Regions from separate parts of the Bacillus sp. Bwzl_19 genome, predicted to be linked through region 2. Evidence: riboswitches for the same ligand, from Rfam matches in the RefSeq annotation. Region 2 holds a riboswitch; each other region holds the start of a gene.

Region 1 (5,202 bases), 310 kb from region 2:
AGCAGCCTCCGTCTGCCATGTTTCATATTTTTTGGCGAGCTTTTCATAGGCGGCTTTTCCCGCCGGGTCAGTCATTGTTTTTTGTAGCGCGTTCAGCCGGTCGGAGCTGTTTTTCATATAGGTGCGAACGCTCTCTTTCTGGGCATCGGCGAGTGTGTAGGAATAGCTTGTGATGCTTTCTTTCAATGTATTGAGTTCAGCTTTCGCCGCCTGAACGCTTAACAGCGCTTCGACCTCATCTTCATTTGAGGCTTGAATCTTCATCATGTTTACGATCGTAAAACCGATGACAGCGGCAAAGCATATCATCGTCACGGCCGCGTTAACGAGAAGTCTGGTCCGTAATGTCACGCTCATTCCCCTCCCTTTTCGATCAGCTTGCTTTTCATATCAGCGATTTTTTTTGTCAGCTCATCTGAATTCTTCACGATTCTGATCTGGGCTAAGTCCATGCCATTTTCCTTTAATCCATAAACGATTTGGCCGTTTTTGATTTGCTTTCCGTTTTTTAAATCTTTGGCCAGCTCGTAAATCACATGGTCAACGTTTTTCACTAAAGAGGAGATAACGGCGTGTTCGGCAGTGTAATATTGGTCGCTGTCCACACCGATCGCGTATATCTTTTCGGCCTCCGCTTCCTTCAGCGCGCCGACACCCGTAAAACCGGCCGCCGTAAACAGGACATCGGCTTTCTGATGAATCATTCGTTTGGCGATCTGCTGCCCAAGCTTGTCATTATCAAACGATCCGCTGATTTCAGACAGTACACGAATATTTGGTTTGATTGATTTCGCCCCTTCCACATAGCCTTTTTTAAACCGTTTAATGACGTCGGCATCTGAGCCGCCGATAAATCCGATCGTGCCAGTTTTTGTTGTCAGGGCCGCCAGTGCTCCTGCTAAATAGCTTCCCTCATCTTCTTTAAAGGTAACGGAGGTGACGTTTTTCAGTTCTGACACTGAATCAATCAGCACAAACTGCTGGTTCGGATATTTTTTAGCGACCTTTTCTAAATCCGGCTGCATGCTGTAGCCGAGTGCCACAACAAGATCATTTCCTTCTTTTACAAGTTGAGTCAGTCCTTTTTCATATGTACCGGTATCCTTTATTTCTCTGTAGTCAAATGTGATGCCGAGCTCGTCTCTTGCTTTCATTAAGCCTTGAAAACCAGAATCATTAAAGGACTGGTCGCCAAGTCCGTTGTCCGTCAGCATCATCCCGATTTTTTTCGCCTCACGGCCGGCCGTTTCGTCTGATTGGCTGTTTGCACATCCGGCCGCACCGAGTGCGATCAGCAGAACAGCCGCAAATATCACCATTTTTTTCATTGAAACTCTCCTTTGCGGTTTTTTCTATATATCGGTCTGCGTGTCAGAATATTTTATTTCAATAAAATATTTATTTTTTTGAAAACAAACATGAAAACAAAGAAAATCAGGAATATTGTGGTTTTGAAGGAAATAAAAAACATCGGTTTTGTTCACCGATGTTTTTGCAGAAAATTTATTGTTTTTCGTATGTCCAGCCGTCTTCCTGATATACCTTGCCGTTTTTCATCAGGTGGCCGAGCGCCCGCTTAAAGGCGGCTTTGCTTAAATTGAACCGTTCGCGAATATCGTCAGGATGGCTTTTGTCTCCGTATGGCATCGCGCCGTTTCTTGATCTCAGATAGGTCAAAATCTCTTCAGCGTCAACAGAAAGCGCGTCCTGCTTTCTCGGCAGCAGCGACATGTTGACAGAGCCGTCTTCCTTCACCTCGATGACACGCCCTGTCACACGGCTGCCGAGTCTCGGCTCTTCTTTTCTTTCCGAAGAGTGAATAAACCCGCGGATGCCTTCATCTGTAATAATGAAAGAGCCTGATGCAATCAGCCTGTACACCGTTCCCGTCAGTTCTTTATTCATCATCTCTTCGCCTGCATCTGTAAATAATTCGCTGATGATGTCCTCCGGCGCCGGCTTGGCAAACATGCGCCCGCGGTTTGTCACCTTAAGCATGCAATACAGTCTGTCGCCTTTTTGCGGCCAGACGGATTTATACGGGGGCAGATGCTCCGTTGCGACGAGCGCGTCTTTTGACAGACCGACGTCGACGAATACGCCCATATCCTCCACTTGATCCGTCACTTCCACCCATCCGTAATCATAAAAGCTGATGAGCGGCTTTTTCATCGTCGCCGCGAGCCTTTCCTGATGGTCGACGTAAATAAATACGTCCACTTCATCTCTGTCTTCGATATCCTCTGTGATTTCACTGTTATGTAAAAGAACCGTATCCTCGCCGTCAGTTAAAAAATAACCGAAATCGGTTTGGTGATCTATACTAAGCGTGAGCTGCTGCCCTGGTCTCATGTTATCGTCCTTCCTGCTTCGCCCGTATGAGGCTGATGTTTTTCCCATTTTTTCCAATTCACACAAATTCATGCTTTATGCTGTTGGACATTTCTCTTTATTCTACTATAATCAACTCATAAGTGAAATGTTATAGGAGGTTTTCTCATGGCAAAAGAAAGTTCTTTTAATATCGTATCAAAAGTTGAATTTCCCGAAGTTCAGAATGCGATTCAGATGACGCTGAAAGAAATCGGCACGCGCTATGACTTTAAAGGATCTAAAAGCGATGTGAGTTTAGAAAAGGAAGAACTTGTCCTGATTTCAGATGACGAGTTTAAATTGAATCAGCTCAAAGATGTGCTGAGCGGCAAGCTGATCAAACGGGATGTGCCGACGAAAAACATTGAATACGGCAAAATTGAAAATGCCTCGGGAGGCACAGTGCGCCAGCGCGCGAAGCTTGTACAGGGCATTGATAAAGACAACGCAAAAAAAATCAATGCAGTGATTAAAAACTCCGGCTTGAAAGTAAAGTCGCAGATTCAGGACGACCAAGTGCGCGTCACCGGAAAAAATAAAGATGATCTGCAGCAGATTATTGCAGCCGTCCGCGGTGCAGACCTGCCGATTGATGTTCAATTTATTAATTTTAGATAAATTATGTGATTCCTATTGATTATTGTCTCTATTTTCGGTAAATTTGGAGAAAGGGATTTTCACAGTTAAGTTTTGGAAACCCATGACAATTAAATGAACGTTCTTATCAAGAGAAGCCGAGGGACTGGCCCGACGACGCTTCAGCAACCGGTGTAATGGTTTACCCAAACCATGACCAAGGTGCTAAATCCAGCAAGCTAATAAACAGCTTGGAAGATAAGAAGAGAGACAAATGATCACAAAGTCTTCTTCTTAAGAAGACTTTTTTTATTTCTCTTTTTTCCTTGCTGAATGTGATGAAGGAGGCAAACAATGGGACTATTACAAGACTTGGAAGAACGGATATTAATCGGGGACGGCGCGATGGGCACTCTCCTTTATTCCTACGGCATTGACAGATGTTTTGAGGAACTGAACGTCTCAAAGCCCGAGGAAATCAAGCGGATACATAAGGCTTACGTGGAAGCCGGGGCAGACATCGTTCAAACAAACACGTACGGCGCGAATTTTATTAAGCTCTCAAGATACGGACTTGAAGATGACACGAAAAGAATCAATCAGGAGGCGGTCAGAATCGCGCGCGCTTCCTCAGACGGCGCTTATGTTTTGGGAACGATGGGCGGCATCCGCACCTTCAACAAAAACGCCTACAGCCTTGAGGAGATTAAACGCAGCTTTCGGGAGCAGCTTTATTTACTGCTTCACGAGGAGCCGGACGGCCTGCTCTTGGAAACATACTATGATTTAGAAGAAGCGCGCGAAGTGCTGAAGATCGCCAGAAAAGAAACGGAACTCCCGATCATGCTGAACGTTTCCATGCACGAACAGGGCGTGCTGCAGGACGGAACACCGCTTCGGGAAGCGCTCAGATCAATTGCCGGCCTCGGCGCTGATATAACGGGAATCAATTGCCGGCTCGGCCCGTACCACATGATTGAAGCCCTTACCGAAGTGCCTATTTTCCGTGACGCTTATTTATCGGTCTATCCGAACAGCAGCCTTCCGTCTTTAGAAGGAGGCCGGCTTGTTTATGATACGGACGATGCCTATTTCCGGGAGAGCGCCATACAATTCCGCACTCAGGGCGCGCGCATTATCGGAGGCTGCTGCGGCACAACGCCCAACCACATCAGAGCCATGGCTGATGCGGTCCACGGACTTTCACCCGTTACTGATAAAGAAGTGAAAATCAGACGGGAAGAAGAAGTCATCTCAGTCCGGGATGAACGGACCGATCCGGGTTTAGACGAAATCGCCGCGCAAAAACGGTCAATCATCGTAGAGCTTGATCCGCCGAAAAAATTGAATTTTGGCAAATTTCTGAAAGCGGCGGCTGAATTAAAGGAAACCGGCATAGAAGCGCTGACGCTCGCCGACAATTCATTGGCGACACCGAGGATCAGCAATGCAGCCTGCGGTTCATTACTGAAAGAGCGCCTTGATATCCGTTCTCTCGTCCACATTACATGCAGAGACCGCAATATCATCGGCCTTCAGTCACATTTAATGGGGCTGGATACGCTCGGGCTCACCGACATTTTAGCCATCACGGGCGATCCTTCAAAAATCGGCGACTTTCCGGGAGCTACCTCCGTCTATGATTTGACGTCCTTTGACTTGATCAGGCTGATTAAGCAATTCAACGAGGGCATTTCTTTATCAGGGAAACCGCTCGGCAAGAAAACGAACTTTTCCGTAGCCGGGGCATTCAATCCGAATGTCCGCCATCTTGATAAGGCGGTAAAACGGCTGGAGAAAAAAATCGAGTGCGGAGCCGACTACTTCGTGTCTCAGCCTGTTTACTCAGAGCAGCAGCTCATTGACATTCATCATGAAACGAAGCATCTCAAAACGCCGGTGTATATCGGCATTATGCCGTTAACGAGCAGCCGCAACGCAGAGTTCATTCATCATGAAATACCGGGCATTAAGCTGTCAGACAGCATCCGGGAAAAAATGGCGCAGGCCGGTGAAGATAAGCGGAAGCAGAAAGCCGAGGGCCTTGCCATCGCCAAGTCGCTTCTTGACACGGCGTGCGAACTGTTTAACGGAATCTATTTAATCACCCCGTTTCTCCGTTCTGATTTGACGTCAGAACTCGCAGCTTATATTAAGCAAAAGGATGAAAAACGGGCTGATGTATATTTGCATTGATGTGAAAACAAGCCGCCTGATATGACAGGCGGCTTTTTCATGGTACGATACAGAAAA
Region 2 (5,202 bases):
TTCTGATTTCTCTTCAAGATGAAGGAACAGGCATGTCCGAAGACAAATTAAAACGTCTTGGCGAACCATTTTACACGACAAAAGACAGGGGAACGGGGCTCGGTCTGATGGTCAGCTATAAAATCATCGAAGAGCACCAGGGCCGCATTCATGTGGAGAGTGAAGAAGGGAAGGGCACCGTCTTTCATTTGACGCTTCCGATCCGGCAGAATACTGAAGAAAGAAGGAGCGGCGAATGATCTGTTTTACAAGTGTGAAGGCACCTTTTGGAACCGTCATCATAACAGAGGAAGAGGGCTTTATTACCGGCCTGTTTCTCAACGGGGAAGATTTTGAGAAATGGCGGAAAGATACGCCCGGCGTGAAATCGTGTGAAACCGCTTTGCTATCTGAGGCGAAACAGCAGCTGACCTCTTATTTTTCCGGAGAAAGAAGGCATTTCTCTCTGCCTCTGAGACAAAAAGGGACAGCTTTTCAGGAAAAGGTATGGAACGCGCTGACGGTGATTCCATACGGCGAATCCCGGAGCTACGGTGATATAGCCGAAATGATCGGCAAACCGAAAGCGGTGCGCGCCATCGGACAAGCCAATAAACGCAACAGGCTGCCGATTTTGATTCCGTGCCATCGGGTAATCGGCAAAAACAGCGCCTTAACGGGTTACGCGGGCACCCAGACGGATGTAAAAGCGGTGCTGCTGAACATCGAACAAATATCCTATAAAGAAAAATAAAGCATATGGCACGTTCCGTTTTTTCACGTCCGACATATCATTTTATTAAGTGAAAAAAGTTGGTCTTACGAAAAAGGAGGACGAAGCCTGATGAGAGTGAGCCGTCCGCAAAAGATAGCCGGCTATGCAGAGCTGTTTTTTAAAATGCATCTGATTTCAGCCGCCCAAAAAGATGAAGTGATTACATTATGCAGACAAAAAAACCGCTGACATTGCCTGAGGCAATATCATCAGCGGTTTTTCAGCTCAGCTGGCAGTCTGCAAATAATTGTTCAATTTCTTCCGTGTAAGAATCAGTCACGATGCCTTTCTCGGTTATAATGCCTGAAATCAGGCTGCTCGGTGTAATATCGAAGGCAGGATTGAAGACCGGCACATCTTCAGGAGCGGTGCGTATGCCGGAGATCTGTCTGACTTCATCCGGATCTCTTTCTTCAATAGGAATCTGATCGCCGTTTTCAATCTGTAAGTCAAAAGACGAAAGCGGTGCGGCCACAAAAAACGGAATTTGAAAGGCGTTTGCCAAAATAGCGAGGCCATACGTTCCGATCTTGTTGGCCGTATCCCCGTTTTTAGCAATTCTGTCAGCGCCGACAATGACCGCTGAAATGTGCTTTTCCTTCATTGTGTGGGCGGCCATGCTGTCAGTAATGAGCGTGACATCAATCCCGCCCTGCATCAGCTCCCACGCCGTCAGCCGGGACCCCTGGAGAACGGGCCTTGTTTCACAAGCGTAAATATGAAGACCGAGGTCTTTTTGTTTCGCTAAGTAAAAGGGGGCAAGCGCCGTACCGTACCTGCTTGTGGCAATTGAACCTGCATTGCAGATAGTCATGATCTTATCGCCTTTTTTAAAAAGTTGCAGAGCATTTTGGCCGATCATCCGGCATGTTTCTTCATCCTCAATCTGAATCTGAATGGCTTCATGAACGAGCGTTGTCTTCGCTTCATTGATTGAGGTCGCATCTCTGATGGAGTCCGTCAGTCTGTCAAGCGCCCACGCGAGGTTGACGGCAGTCGGTCTCGAGCTGTTTAAATACGCTTTGACATCCGCGAGCTGACGGCGGAAATCAGAAAGATCGCGGACTTCAAACGATTTGGCAGAGAGCGCGAGTCCGAACGCCGCCGTTATACCGATGGCCGGAGCGCCCCTTACTTTCAGTGTGATAATCGCGTCGAATACATCTTCCTTTGTTTCAAGATCCACATATTCAGTAACGTCAGGGAGCTTTTGCTGATTTAAAATGCGGATGTATGTTTCTTTCCATTCCACAGAACGGGGGATGGCAAATTCATTGGTCATGCTGCATCATTCCTTTACACGGAGCTTAAATTGTTCCAGAACCTCAGTGATATCCTTCAGTTCTTTTCTGTTTTCGATATAACAGGCGCCGATTTCAAGCGCCAGCTTTTTCCGTTCAATTCGTTTGTCAAACGGAGTGAGTTCATCTAAGTCAGCTACATGGGCGAGTCCGATCGTGCGCCGAATCAATTCGCATCCCGCAAAACCGACCGCTTCCTCAAACGTGTTTTTCAGTGTATCTTCCAGCAGATGTCTGCAGGAAGGCAAGCTGTCTTTCTCCCAAGCTTCACTGAATGTTTTCACAAATGTGTCCCATACGGCGGCAGTATGGTCATATAACGGCTGTCTGTCGTCACCGTCCCGGCTGAGGGCGTTTAACAGCAGGTTGGCGATAAATTGGCCGATGTCAAAGCCGATCGGTCCGAAGAAAGCAAATTCGGGATCAATGACTTTTGTTTCATGTTCATCAGCGAAGATGCTTCCCGTGTGCAGATCGCCGTGAATCAATGTTTCCGCTGAATTCAGAAAGATGGCTTTCAATTCATCGGCGCCTTCTTTCAGCCGGGAATTGTTCCAAATTTTTTCTGCGTATGGGCGCAGCTCCTCTTCGAAATCATTTGTTTCATGATCGAGAAACGGTTCTGTAAACACAAGTCTTTCTGTGATATTGCAAAGCTCAGGATTTGTAAACTGCTTTGCGAGCTGCTGCTTTACTTTCGCATCAAGCGCATAAGCGGATGAGTAAAACAGCGTTTTTCCTAAAAATTCACCGATATGGGCCGATAAGTTCGGATAATGTTTTCCTTCCAGCAGCCCTTTTCTTGAGATCTTTAAATGCGAGAGGTCTTCCATTACCGTGACGGCCATTTCAGTATCGGAATAGTAAACGGCCGGAACGAGGTGCGGCACATGCTCGCCCTGGCGGATGAGGGCGCTGCTTTCGATTCTCGCCCGATCGATCGTAAGCGGCCAGCTTTCACCGACGACTTTGGCGTAAGGAATCGCCTGCTTGATAATCAGTCCCTTTTTGTTTTCTTTATCGTACACATGAAAGACGTAATTCAAATTGCCGTCGCCGATTTCACGGCATGTCAGGGTGCTTTTGCTTTGGAACAAGCCGAGCTTCACGGCTAGCGCGGCGGCGGAGCTTTCTGTTAATTGTTCATAAAGACTTGTTTTAGTTGCAGACATGGATTTACCCTCCTATTATGTAGTGGCTGTAAGAGATCGTGACGGAGAATACGCCCGAAAAAAAGCCTCCTTCTCTGAAAGAGAAGGAGGCTGAAACAGTGCAGTCCGCCTCTTATCTCTCAGATAACATCTGATGGAATTAGCACCGTGCCTTATGAGACAATGTCTCGGCGCAAAATGTACGCGCCCCATTTCACAATGGAATTACGGTCGGTTGCTGTTGGGGTCAAAAGGCCGATTCCCTCGCCCAACTCTCGATAAGAGAAAAATATATTGATTTGTATCACAATTCGGATTAATCAGTTGATGAAAATATTAGCAGGTGCGGAATATTCTTGTCAACGTTTTTTTGAAAATTAATATAAATCACGCCGCAAATCTTGGAAAACCGGTATGGTGCCGCGCACGGCCTCACTTTCTGAAACATCGATTTCCGCTGGGACTGCGCCTTCCGTCCGGTCTCCTTCGGCCAAAATCCGGCCCCATGGGTCAATTATCAGGCTATGGCCGGCAAATTCATTATCGGGATTGGATCCCGTGCAGTTGCAGGCGGCGACAAAACATTGGTTTTCAATTGCTCTGGCGATAAGCAGGCTTCGCCAATGATCGAGGCGGGGCAACGGCCATTCCGCAGAGATAAAGAGTACATTTGCTCCCTTGGACGTATGCTTTCTGATCCATTCGGGGAAACGGATATCATAGCAGATCAGCCCGGCACACTTGACACCGTCAAGCTCAAAGGAACCGTCGCTGTTTCCTGCTGACAGATATAGATGTTCATCCATCAGCTGAAACAGATGGGCTTTCTGATACTGCTTCACGATCTGTCCGCTGTTATCGGCGATGTACATGGTGTTATAGACATTTTCTCCTTCTTTGACCGCGACAGATCCGGCAACGAGGTGTACATTGTATCTTTTGGCCGTTTTTTTAAGCCATTGTACCGAGGTTTCGCCGTTTTCATCCGCCAGCTGGTCAAGCCGTGTGAGGTCATAGCCGGTCGTCCATAACTCAGGAAGCACGATGACATCAGCGCGGCGGCTTTCTTGCTCAATCAAAGATTCTGCTTTTTTGAAGTTTTCTGAAGGATTTCCGTATGAAATATCAAATTGCAAACAAGAAACGGTCCATTTCATTTTTTCAACACCCCAAGTTTCTCTTTACTTTTTTTATTTAACCATATATGATGATGGACTATCATTTCAAGAAATTTTTAGAAGGTGAAAATATGAACTTTGAAATCTCTGATGTACTCAAACAGCTGCCGGAACAATTTTTCGCATCATTGGTGCAAAAAGTGAATCAAAAGCTGAAAGAAGGCAAAGACGTCATCAATTTGGGACAGGGGAACCCCGATCAACCGACGCCTCAGCATATCGTTGAGGAAATGAAGCGCGCCGTCGAAAGGCCGGAAAATCATAAATACTCATCCTTCCGGGGCGCTTACAGCTTCAAAAAAGCAGCCGCTGAATTTTATGAAAGGGAGTACGGGGTTACGCTTGATCCGGAAACGGAAGTGGCCGTGCTGTTCGGAGGCAAGGCGGGACTTGTAGAGCTTCCGCAATGTCTTTTGAACCCGGGAGATACAATTCTTGTGCCTGATCCCGGATATCCTGATTACTGGTCGGGTGTCGCCCTTGCGAAAGCGAAAATGGAAATGATGCCGCTGACGGAAGATAGAGGGTTTCTCCCTGATTACAGCGCAATTCCTGAAAAGGTGCAGAATGAGGCGAAGCTGCTGTATCTCAATTATCCGAATAATCCGACCGGTGCTGTGGCGACAGAGGCGTTTTTTGAGGAAACGGTCAGCTTTGCAAAACAAAACGGCATTTGTGTCGTACATGATTTCGCATACGGAGCAGTCGGCTACGACGGGCATAAACCGCTGAGCTTTTTGCAGACGGAAGGTGCAAAAGAGACAGGAATTGAAATCTATACCTTGTCAAAAACTTATAACATGGCGGGCTGGCGTGTC
Region 3 (5,202 bases), 420 kb from region 2:
AACTCAATTCCGCTTTCCCATTCGCGCCCTCTGTTATCAATATTGGGCAGACCGAGAAATGCTTTTTTATCTTTATTGATCAGAACAACTCCCTGCCTCTGGCTTGTTGAGGTAATTCCGATTAATGTAATATGAGGACTTTTGGCAATAACCGTCCTTGCCATCGCGCTGATTTTCGTCCATATTCTTTCCGGCGAGAAATAGCGGCCGTCTGGATAAAGCGGATCTGTCACATATTCAATGTCTTCCCTTTCAAGTGCGGTCACTTCGCCGCCGGCAGTCACAACCGCGACTCGCGCATTCCCCGTCCCGATGTCAAATACAAGGTAGCCTTTTTGTCCAGCCATTACAGCTTCCTCCTTTTCCTATCCCTTTGTTTCAAGTTCTCTTTTGTTATAAAGTTCACGTATTGAGCAGGTTTGATCTTTTTTCCATTTGAAAAGCGCTTCATTTAAAATCCTCACATGATGATCCTCCACTTCAAATGGTGCCCCCGCTAAATGGGGAGTCGCTAACACATTCGGCAAAGAAATGATTTCATAATCAGAAGATTCAGGCGGTTCGTGATAAAATACATCAAGGATCGCTCCTTTAATCCGCCGTTCTTTCAGCACCCGCAACAGCTCTTCTCTGTCTGTTACCGCCGCTCTTGACGTATTGACAAAAACAGCTTCTTGTTTCATCAATTGAAAGTGCTTGGCGCCGATAAGGCCGATGGTTTCTTCTGTGCGCGGCAAGTGAACGGAAACAATATCACTTTCAGAAAATACCCGTTCCATCGTCGTTTTTTCATACTCCCGGTTTTCATGATTGACAAATGGGTCATAGTACAGCACCTTACAGTCAAAGGCGGCCAATAGCCGGGCGATTCTCTGTCCAACAGCTCCGAAACCGATAAGACCGACTGTTTTTCCCGTCAGCTCATTTCCTCTGAATTTGACGTAAGCCTGCAAATAATCACCATTCCATTTCCCATCCTTCAGCCACTGATGGGAAGAATACGTATGACGCAAAAATGAAATCACATTTCCGATAAACAGTTCAGCAACGGCCTGGGCATTTCGGGCCGGTGTAAAGAAAACAGGAATCTTTCTTTTAGTCGCCGCCTCAATATCCACATTAGACGGCATCCCTCTGCAGACGCCGATAAAAGCGGAATCCGGCAATATGTCAATGACACGCTCAGATACCTCATCAAGTTCAGTAATAAGCCCCGCCGCATTTGTCTCTTGGATCATCCGGATTAATTCGTCTTCCCGATAAGCCCGGCCGTGCTTCTTCCACGGCCTGTGCACAGTCCGGCCGAACAGCTCTGTCAGCTCCTTCAGCCCCTCGTCGTGATATGGTGCGGTAATTACAACCGTCATGGTGCAAAACATCCTTTTCACATAAATTTTTTCACAAAAAAATCTCTTTCCCCGAAGAAGGAAAGAGATTCATATACCGTCTTTATCCGCTTGAAGCGTACAAATATGTATAGATCATTCTTTCCTATCTTTCAAGCGTACGCTTGCTGGAATTGGCACAATAAATGTTGCCGAGGTTTCATAGGGCCAGTCCCTCCACCTCTCTTGATAGAAAATAAAATGATGAAATTGTCAGGCTGTTTAAAAGAATAAACCCATCATAGAAAAGTCTTTCCTGGATGTCAACACTTTTTTCAGAATTGACGTTCGATTTTGAAATGTTATAATGCTTACAATATAAAAAAAGAGGAGAAATGGGCTATGAATTCTGCAGCAGAACAGCCAAACGGGGTCTTTAAGTCGGTATGCTCACTGGACTGTCCCGATCAATGCGGTTTGCTTGTGACAAAAAAAGACGGAAAAATCGTTAAAATTCAGGGAGACCCAGATCACCCTGTCACATCAGGAAACATATGCAACAAAGTCAGACACATGGCTGAGCGCATTTATGATGAGAAGCGGTTAACCGCTCCGTTAAAGCGGATTGGTGAAAAAGGCGAAGCAAAGTTTGCGCCTATTTCTTGGGAGGAAGCGATCAATACGATCAGTGCGCGCTGGAAAGAGCTGATTGCCGAAGAAGGAGCAGAAAGCATTCTTCCGTACAGCTTTTACGGCAATATGGGAAAACTGGCTGCAGAGGGAATGGACCGCCGTTTTTTCCATCGTCTCGGGGCGAGTCATCTTGAACGTACGATCTGCAGCAAAGCCGGATCTGAAGGCTATAACTATACAATGGGAGAAGGCGCGGGTACTGATCCTGAGGAGACCATCCATGCAAAGCTCTTTATTTTTTGGGGAATCAATGCTGTCAGCACAAATATGCACCAAGTCATGATTGCTCAAAAAGCCCGGAAAAAAGGAGCTAAAATTGTCGTTATCGATGTACATAAGAATCAAACCGGCCGGCTTGCCGATTGGTTTATTCCCATTCGTCCCGGCACAGATGCCGCACTCGCTCTCGGTATCATGCATGTCTTATTCGATGAGAACCTTCACGATGAAGCATTTCTCACAGAATACACCGAAGGCAGCGAAGAATTAAAAGCGCATATCAAACAGTATGATCCGGAAACGGTTTCTGTTATTACAGGCGTTAAAGCCGACAATATCAGACGTCTTGCGAGAATGTACGGTGAAGCCTCCCCTTCCCTTATCAGGATCGGAAACGGCATTCAGCATCATGACAACGGCGGAATGATCGTCCGCACCGTTGCCTGTCTTCCGGCTGTAACAGGACAATGGCTCAACACCGGGGGAGGCGCAATCAAACATAACAGTGCGGTATTAAACTATAACAGACAGGCGCTCCAGCGTCCTGATCTGCTATACGGCAGAAAGCCAAGATCATTTAATATGAACAGGCTCGGAAGCGTTCTTTTAGAAACAAATCCGCCCGTGCGCTCCCTGTTTATTTACGGCACCAATCCCGCAGTGGTTGCCCCGGAAGCGAATAAAGTCAGAAAAGGCCTGCTGCGGGAGGATTTATTTACAATCGTTCATGATTTATTTTTAACGGAAACCGCCAAATATGCGGATATTGTGCTCCCTGCTGCATCTGCTTTTGAAAGTACGGATTTTTACACGTCTTACTGGCATCATTTTATTCAGCTGCAAAAACCGGTGATCGAACCGTATGGAGACAGCAAATCGAATACAGAAGTGTTCCGTTTGCTTGCCGGGGCGATGGGCTTTACCGAGCGGGAGCTTCAGGATTCTGATGAAGAATTAATCAGACAGGCGCTGGACTGTCCCGACAACCCGTATATCGAGGATATTGATTACGATTCGCTCTCACGCCATTCCTTTATGAGAGCCAAACGGAAAAAACCGCTTTTCCCGGGCAAGCTCAAGACACCAAGCGGAAAAATTGAATTATATTCTGAAAAGATGAAACAGGAAGGTTATCCGGCGTTGCCGACGCACAGTCCTCTGAAGAGCGATGACGATTTTCCGTTTCTATTTGTTCCGGGACCGAATCATAATTTCTTAAATTCAACGTTTTCGAATAATGAAAAACACGTAAAACTGGAAAAGGCGCCAAAGCTTTTTATTCATACAGAAGATGCTGCCCGCCTAGACATAGAAGACGGAGAAACTGTAAGAGTTTGGAACCACCGCGGTGAATGTGAATTGACAGCTTCCGTCGGCGAACAAGTCCTTCCCGGCGTTGCAGTCAGCCAAGGTCTTTGGGCCGACATGGATGATAAAAAACAGCTGGTCAATTCGCTCACCCCCGATCGGCTGGCGGATATGGGCGGAGGCGCTGTTTTCTTCTCCGGAAAGGTGCAGATCGAAAAGCTCGGAAAGCAAAAATAAGCTCCCCCGGTCTTACTGAAGGTGAATCTTTTCGGCGGTTTTGACCGTATAAAACATGATAACTTTTATTGGAGGTTTGCTGTATGGATATATTTACCGGCATCGGCATCGCTTTAGCCGGATATTTCATAGGAGACGGATTAAAAAACTTTAAATCACCTGATTCTCATGAACACACTGACCAAATTCTTATTAAGGAAAAAGATCTGCACTTCTATATTGGCCATTATTTAGGAGTTACAAAGGAAGAAGCGAAACAAATCGTGCCTGACACTTCCGGCATTCCGCACATTACCAGAAACGGAAAGCGGTATGTACAAAAGACTGCATTAAGAGAATGGCTGACTACTATGCTGGAAAAAGATTAACACCTGCCACGAAAAGCGGGAAGAGTTCTTCTCTTCCCGTTCATTAAGACATGCCGCCCTTTTTCTCCTCAACCCCAAACATACACCGGATATCGTCCTTATTTAAGGAAACATTCCCTTCTTTTGATTTCAAATAAAACCCTTTCTTGTATAATCGTAAGATCTCACCATATGAAAGCTCATGACGAAGAAGCGCCATCAAACGCCCGTCTTTTTCATCCTGTTTATTGAACCATTCATACTGTTCTGACCAGTTCACTTTCTGCATGTCAAACACCTTCTCACTTTGGATTCAGCTTTGAGTCCTCTACTATTTCTCTTACCTGTGATATCTTTGTTTCCTAATAAAGTATCCTTCAAACTTTTCCAAGGGTTTTGCATCCCTCTCCCCTGTGAAAACAAACCGTAAATCCCTATTAGTCACCATGTTGACTTATTTTCTATTTCGATGTATATTATAACTGTCAACAAGGTGACAATTTAGATTGGAGATAACTATGGATATTAATTTACTAATGAAGGAACTGCATTTTATGCAACAAAGTTACGCATCATTATTTTCGGTTGTCAATAAGGTGCAAACTCGGGGGGACGAATACTTAGAAGCGTTGACTTCCCGACAGCACATGACTCTTATTGCTATTGCCCATTTACCGACGGAAGATACCACACTTATGAATATCGCTAAAAAGCTGGGCACAACAAAACAAACCGCTAACAAATTAATTTCAAGCCTCGCGAAAAAAGGATATGTTCACACTTTGCCAAGCAAACTGGATAAACGTTCAATCAATATTGAAATTACCCCTGAAGGAAAAAAAGCGTTAATTTCCTACACAGAAAAATCCACCTATTTTTTAGCGGATATGTTTCATGACTTCACAACTGATGAAATTGAAACATTCTGGAGGCTGCTGCAAAAACTTTATCGTTTTGATGGTGAAGAACAGGTTGGTTTTGAAGAAAAAGCACATTTACAAGTTAAAGATCAGGCACAATTCATCTCAGATGGCTATGAAGAAAAAATCATGGCTGAATTTTCAAAACGGCGA
Region 4 (5,202 bases), 1.5 Mb from region 2:
TAAGGAACGTGCTGGAAGTAGTTCGCATCCACTTCTTTGTCAGCTAACGCTTTGTTGTACATTTTGTAATCGTTCAGCACTTTTACTGTTAATGTGTAGCCTTTTTCCTTCAGAAGCGGCTCCGCTTCTTTTAAAATTTCAGCATGCGGTGTTTTTGTCGCAGCGACGACGATTTCCTTTTTATTTGAGCCGTTTGATCCGCAGGCAGCCAAAACTCCCGCGAACACAAGCAGCAGCGCACTTAGTACAATCTTTTTCAATGTAAATCCTCCCTTATCTTTTGTCTATTATATTTGTAATCACATCACCGATAATTTGAATGATAAAGACGATGATGAGAATAAATACAGTTGCCACAAACGTTACATCTGTATTATTGGACTGGTATCCTTCTACATATGCAAGGTTTCCGAGTCCGCCTGACCCGATGGCGCCGGCAATGGCGGTAGATCCGATCAGAGCGATGGCCGTAACGGTGAGGCCTGAGATTAACGCAGGCATTGATTCAGGAATCAGCACTTTGAAGATAATCGTCGATGTCTTTGCTCCCATTGATCTGGCAGCTTCGATGACTCCTTTATTAACTTCACGGAGCGCGATTTCAACAAGGCGGGCATAAAACGGCGCAGAGCCGATAATCAGCGCGGGCAATGCAGCGTTCGGCCCTAAAATCGATCCGACCAAAAACTTAGTAAAGCCGAGAAGCAGAATAATTAAAATAAGAAACGGAATAGACCTGAAAATATTGACAACCGCCGCAATCACGGTGTTAATGATTTTATTTTCCCATAAGCTTCCCTTGCCCGTTAAAAAGAGCAGAAGACCGAGAATCGCTCCGATGACAAATGAAAAGGCTAAAGCAATGACCGTCATATAAAGGGTCTCGTATGTGGCCGTCCACAGCTCGGTTATATCAACGTTCGGGAACCATTTTTCAAACATTTGTGATCACCTCTGCTTCTACCTGTTTGTCTTTGATGAACCGGATCACGTTTTCTACTTCTTTTTCCTGACCGTCAATGTGGATGAATAAAGAACCGTAGGCTCCGTCTTTCGTCTGTGAAATTTTCCCCTGCAGAATATTGACGTCCACGTCAAAGTTTTGGATCATCTCCGTAATGAGGGGCTGTTCGGCAGCCTGCCCGACAAATGAAAGCTGAATCGTTTTTCCTGTCGCGGTTTCCTGCAGAAAATGCTGAATGGTTTCTTTCGTCTCCTCCGGTTCTGTCACCTGCTGAACGAAACGCTTTGTCATCGGCTCACGCGGGTTTCTGAAGACTTGGAGCACTTCGCCTTCTTCAACGACTTTCCCGTTTTCCATGACGGCGACTCTGTTGCAGATTTTTCTGATGACGTGCATTTCATGGGTAATGAGCACAATCGTCAGGCCGAGTTTGTCATTTATATCGGATAAAAGATCTAAAATTGAATCGGTCGTCTGCGGGTCTAGCGCTGATGTCGCTTCATCACATAGAAGGACTTTCGGATTATTGGCGAGCGCCCGGGCGATGCCGACACGCTGCTTTTGACCGCCGCTCAGCTGCGACGGATAAGATTTTTCTTTACCCTCTAAACCGACCAGTTTAATCAATTCATCGGCGCGGCGGACCCGTTCGCTTTTTTTCACGCCGGCGATTTCCAGTGGAAACATAATGTTCTCCCGGACGGTGCGCGACCAAAGAAGGTTAAAATGCTGGAAGATCATGCTGATTTCCTGACGCGCTTTTCTCAGTCCGCGGCTGCTTACTTTATTTAATTCCGTCCCCGCGACTTCCACGGTGCCCGACGTCGGCTTTTCAAGGCCGTTCAGGAGACGGATTAAGGAACTTTTACCAGCTCCGCTATATCCTATAATTCCAAATATTTCGCCCTTTTTGATATCAAGAGTGACATCTTGGACAGCATTGACATCCCCATGCTTCGCTTTGTAAATTTTTGAAACATTTTGAAGATGGATCAAAGCAATCACCTGCCTTACACTATTCTAAGAAATCTTCCGGGTTTCTCTGCAAAAGAAAAGCCTTTCTGCAAAAATGAGCAGAAAGGCTTATTGAAAAAGGCCTTTCTCTCATCTTCCAAAGCAGATCGCTTTGAGTGAATTGGCACCATTTCAACATTGTTGATGGTTGCCGGGCTTCATAGGGCACTTCCCTCCACCTCTCTTGATAAGAGAAAACATATTGTATTTTCGTCCGGAAATTCTTACTGTAGAATAGCACGGCGAATGATAAAAAGTCAATAAAATAAATAATGGGAGCTATTGTCACATAGTAGAATGGCAGTTACGGCCGCTTGCTGACCGCCTGAAAAAATCCATTTGTCAGCCAGAGGATGGCCTCCAGCTTCAGCAGGGCCCGGAATGATCCCTTCACTTTGAGTTTTCCGCTTTGGATGAGTTTCTGCAAAGAGACATCACCGTGCAAAAGATGGATAATTTCCGTCTGGTTTCCGTAAAAGGTCAAATTAGATTTTTCCTTTGAAGCCGCCGTTTTTCTCATTTCTCCCTGTCCGTTAATTGAGACCGTTAAGGCTTCTGTTTCTCCTTGGAATGTAATCAGCAGCGTTGAGGCATTTAATAGCGGTTTCAAAAACAGATGCTGTCCGTCATTCTCTAAAACTTCTATTTTCTCCACTCGTATAACCTCCCGTTTTAATGGCCATACATACACATTTCTCTTTTTAACGGACAGAACCCTTTATAAACCGCACGACATTTTCCTGTAAAAATTGTCACATCGGGAACGTTTGCGATGTTTTTTGTTTAATCAGCTCATATAAATAGGAAACGGAGCGGAAGGCGTATCCTTTCTCAACAAGCTCTCCGCCTTTAAACAGCAAAAAGCACGGAACGCTCTCAATCTGATAGGCTTTGGCGAATGCGGGGGAATAATTCACGTTGTTTTTATAGAAGGCGGCTTCGGGCAGCATTTCTTCGACGACGGAAAGCATTTTGGACGCCAGCTGGCATGTGCCGCAAAACGGGGTGTACAAATACAGGAGATAGACGTCATCCTGAATCGATTCGAGTTCATTTTCTTGGAGTTCTTTCATTTTGATTACCACCTCAGGTCGTTCTTTTTCAAAAATACAGGGTCTGCATCAAGGCCGGCTCTGATCAGTACAGATGCAAGATGATGGCCCGGGCACGATTCGACTTGCCTGTATGTTCTGTCTATGCAGATATGGCGCGCTTCGGGCAGCTCCCGTTTCAGCTGTTTTCTTAATTTTTCTCCGGAGTCGTCTGCGTCCGTTAAAATAACACGTCTCTGTCAAACAGGCGGTCCGCCAAATCTTCCAGTTCAGTTTGGCCGATCGTTCCGTTTGTACAGATGATTTCCGCGGGTTCGATGAGCACTTCCCTGACTTTGATTTTATCTGATTTTCCTTCTACGATTATGACCTTTTCATCTCCGTTGAACATAAGCGCATCACCTGCCGATTGTTTTAGGCTCAATTGAAAAAGAAGGCAGTGAAATTCACCGCCAACAGTTAACACCAGCCGTTCTCATAATCGCAATCCACATATTTCGGATCGTTGCCGTTTATGACATCGGCTGTTTTATAAAATTTTTGATTTTCAAATAGAAAGCCCTGTTTGAGCTCGTACTGGTTCATGCCTGTCATCTCGCCGATGGCTTCATTTTCATGAAACAAGGAAAACCGGCCGTTTTGAAAGCGGCCCGTGATGTTCTCCGTGACATCGACCTTTTGTTTATCAAAAGCCATATTGGACACCTCCCGTTACAGATAGAATGTCCAAATGGCCCTTTTGCTATCCGATCAGTCTTCCTGTGTCATTTCGTCATATTGCTCGGAAGTCATGAGGTTTTCGATTTCTTCAGCATCAGCCGGTTCCACGACGATCATCCACGCTTTTTCATACGGAGACTCGTTTACGAATTCAGGACTGTCATCAAGGTCTTCGTTCACTTCCGTTACGGTTCCGTTAATCGGTGCGTACAGTTCGGATACGGTTTTGACAGATTCTACGCTGCCGAATGGCTCGTCCGCTTTAATTTCAGCGCCGACTTCAGGAAGCTCGACAAATACGATGTCGCCAAGTTCGGATTGCGCGAAGTGTGTAATCCCGATACGGGCTTTTCCGTCCTCAACTTTTACCCATTCGTGCTCTTTGGAATAACGCATATCTTTCGGTGTGCTCATCTAAATCCCTCCATTTTTTTCTTATAATAAGAAGATACCATAATTCTTTGAACCTGGCATTACATCCAATATTTTTCGAATTGGTCTTCTTTAAAGCCGACAGTGACTTTTTCGCCGTCTGTCGTAATCGGGCGCTTCAGGAGCATACCGTCTGATGCCAGGAGTTCAAGCTGTTCATCCTCTGACATGTGGTACAGTTTTTCCTTTAAGTTCAGCTCGCGGTATTTCATGCCGCTCGTGTTGAAAAACTTTCTGAGCTCAAGGCCGCTCTTTTCGTAGAGGTCTTTGATTTCTTCTTTCGTCGGTGTTTCTTCCACAATATGTATTTCGTTTATTTCCTTACCGCGGTCTTCCAGCCATTTTTTCGCATTACGGCACGTTCCGCATTTAGGGTACCAGTAAAAATTTAACGACATCTTCTTCACCCCTCGTAAATGATCGTCGTTATTTTAACACAATCACTGGTAAAAACCTATAACGTTGCTTCATGAAAAAGCGCTCCGGATGAAGGAGCGCTTACAGCATGTGATCAAACCGTATATTTTTCTTCACGGAAGACAGCGGCAGCCGCTTCACGTTTTTTCTGAATGAGATTTTTCGGTGTCAAACGCGTCAGTTTGCGCAGCACAGAAAGCATCATGCGGAGGGAATCTCCTTCCTCCATGGCGATGAGTGATTCTTTGGCGTGCGCTTCAATGTTCTGAAGGGCTTCCTGGGCAAAGATTTCCGTATATAACAGCTTCTGCGCAGCTTTTTCGGCACCGTCCGCCGCAATCGCTTTTTCCGTTCTGAGGACGGCAGATTCCAAAGCGTACAGCGCGCTGACGATATCGGCAATGTTCACCATGATTTCCTGCTCGCCTTCGATCTCTTTTCCGTATTTCTGCGCCGCAAGTCCCGCTGTCAGCAGGGCGATCTTTTTCGCCTGTCTGACAATGTATTTCTCCTGTTCAAGAGGCTCTGAGCCCGGCTCTTCAGGCATCAGCATCATGAGCTCTTCCTGGAGCGCTTTCGCTTTTTCAAAGAGCGGAAGCTGCC

The links. A riboswitch is a leader RNA that binds a small molecule or an ion and turns the genes downstream of it on or off. The one in region 2 is predicted to bind S-adenosylmethionine.
Region 1: linked by a shared signal. The riboswitch ahead of ACW5MY_RS05730 (bifunctional homocysteine S-methyltransferase/methylenetetrahydrofolate reductase) and the one ahead of mtnK (S-methyl-5-thioribose kinase) in region 2 are both predicted to bind S-adenosylmethionine.
Region 3: linked by a shared signal. The riboswitch ahead of ACW5MY_RS09510 (2-hydroxyacid dehydrogenase) and the one ahead of mtnK (S-methyl-5-thioribose kinase) in region 2 are both predicted to bind S-adenosylmethionine.
Region 4: linked by a shared signal. The riboswitch ahead of metN (methionine ABC transporter ATP-binding protein MetN) and the one ahead of mtnK (S-methyl-5-thioribose kinase) in region 2 are both predicted to bind S-adenosylmethionine.

The regions. Positions count from the first base shown of each region.
Region 1 covers NZ_CM142729.1:1,094,155-1,099,356, reverse strand. The annotation lists gene ACW5MY_RS05750 (methyl-accepting chemotaxis protein) at 1-351, opposite strand, end outside; gene ACW5MY_RS05745 (BMP family lipoprotein) at 354-1,328, opposite strand; gene ACW5MY_RS05740 (CvfB family protein) at 1,504-2,400, opposite strand; gene ACW5MY_RS05735 (YajQ family cyclic di-GMP-binding protein) at 2,500-2,991, shown strand; SAM riboswitch class I at 3,092-3,214, shown strand; gene ACW5MY_RS05730 (bifunctional homocysteine S-methyltransferase/methylenetetrahydrofolate reductase) at 3,304-5,145, shown strand.
Region 2 covers NZ_CM142729.1:1,404,827-1,410,028, forward strand. The annotation lists gene ACW5MY_RS07470 (PAS domain S-box protein) at 1-239, shown strand, start outside; gene ACW5MY_RS07475 (methylated-DNA--[protein]-cysteine S-methyltransferase) at 236-733, shown strand; gene mtnA (S-methyl-5-thioribose-1-phosphate isomerase) at 975-2,036, opposite strand; gene mtnK (S-methyl-5-thioribose kinase) at 2,043-3,227, opposite strand; SAM riboswitch class I at 3,337-3,491, opposite strand; gene ACW5MY_RS07490 (carbon-nitrogen family hydrolase) at 3,584-4,363, opposite strand; gene ACW5MY_RS07495 (pyridoxal phosphate-dependent aminotransferase) at 4,456-5,202, shown strand, end outside.
Region 3 covers NZ_CM142729.1:1,827,859-1,833,060, forward strand. The annotation lists gene ACW5MY_RS09505 (FGGY-family carbohydrate kinase) at 1-347, opposite strand, end outside; gene ACW5MY_RS09510 (2-hydroxyacid dehydrogenase) at 366-1,367, opposite strand; SAM riboswitch class I at 1,489-1,581, opposite strand; gene ACW5MY_RS09515 (molybdopterin oxidoreductase family protein) at 1,728-3,782, shown strand; gene ACW5MY_RS09520 (hypothetical protein) at 3,866-4,150, shown strand; gene ACW5MY_RS09525 (hypothetical protein) at 4,194-4,418, opposite strand; gene ACW5MY_RS09530 (MarR family winged helix-turn-helix transcriptional regulator) at 4,648-5,202, shown strand, end outside.
Region 4 covers NZ_CM142729.1:2,864,628-2,869,829, forward strand. The annotation lists gene metQ (methionine ABC transporter substrate-binding lipoprotein MetQ) at 1-260, opposite strand, end outside; gene ACW5MY_RS15240 (methionine ABC transporter permease) at 274-942, opposite strand; gene metN (methionine ABC transporter ATP-binding protein MetN) at 935-1,960, opposite strand; SAM riboswitch class I at 2,066-2,172, opposite strand; gene ACW5MY_RS15250 (SCP2 sterol-binding domain-containing protein) at 2,283-2,633, opposite strand; gene ACW5MY_RS15255 (thioredoxin family protein) at 2,731-3,051, opposite strand; partial or broken gene ACW5MY_RS15260 (toprim domain-containing protein) at 3,057-3,421, opposite strand; gene ACW5MY_RS15265 (YusG family protein) at 3,490-3,726, opposite strand; gene gcvH (glycine cleavage system protein GcvH) at 3,781-4,164, opposite strand; gene ACW5MY_RS15275 (arsenate reductase family protein) at 4,224-4,580, opposite strand; gene ACW5MY_RS15280 (acyl-CoA dehydrogenase family protein) at 4,694-5,202, opposite strand, start outside.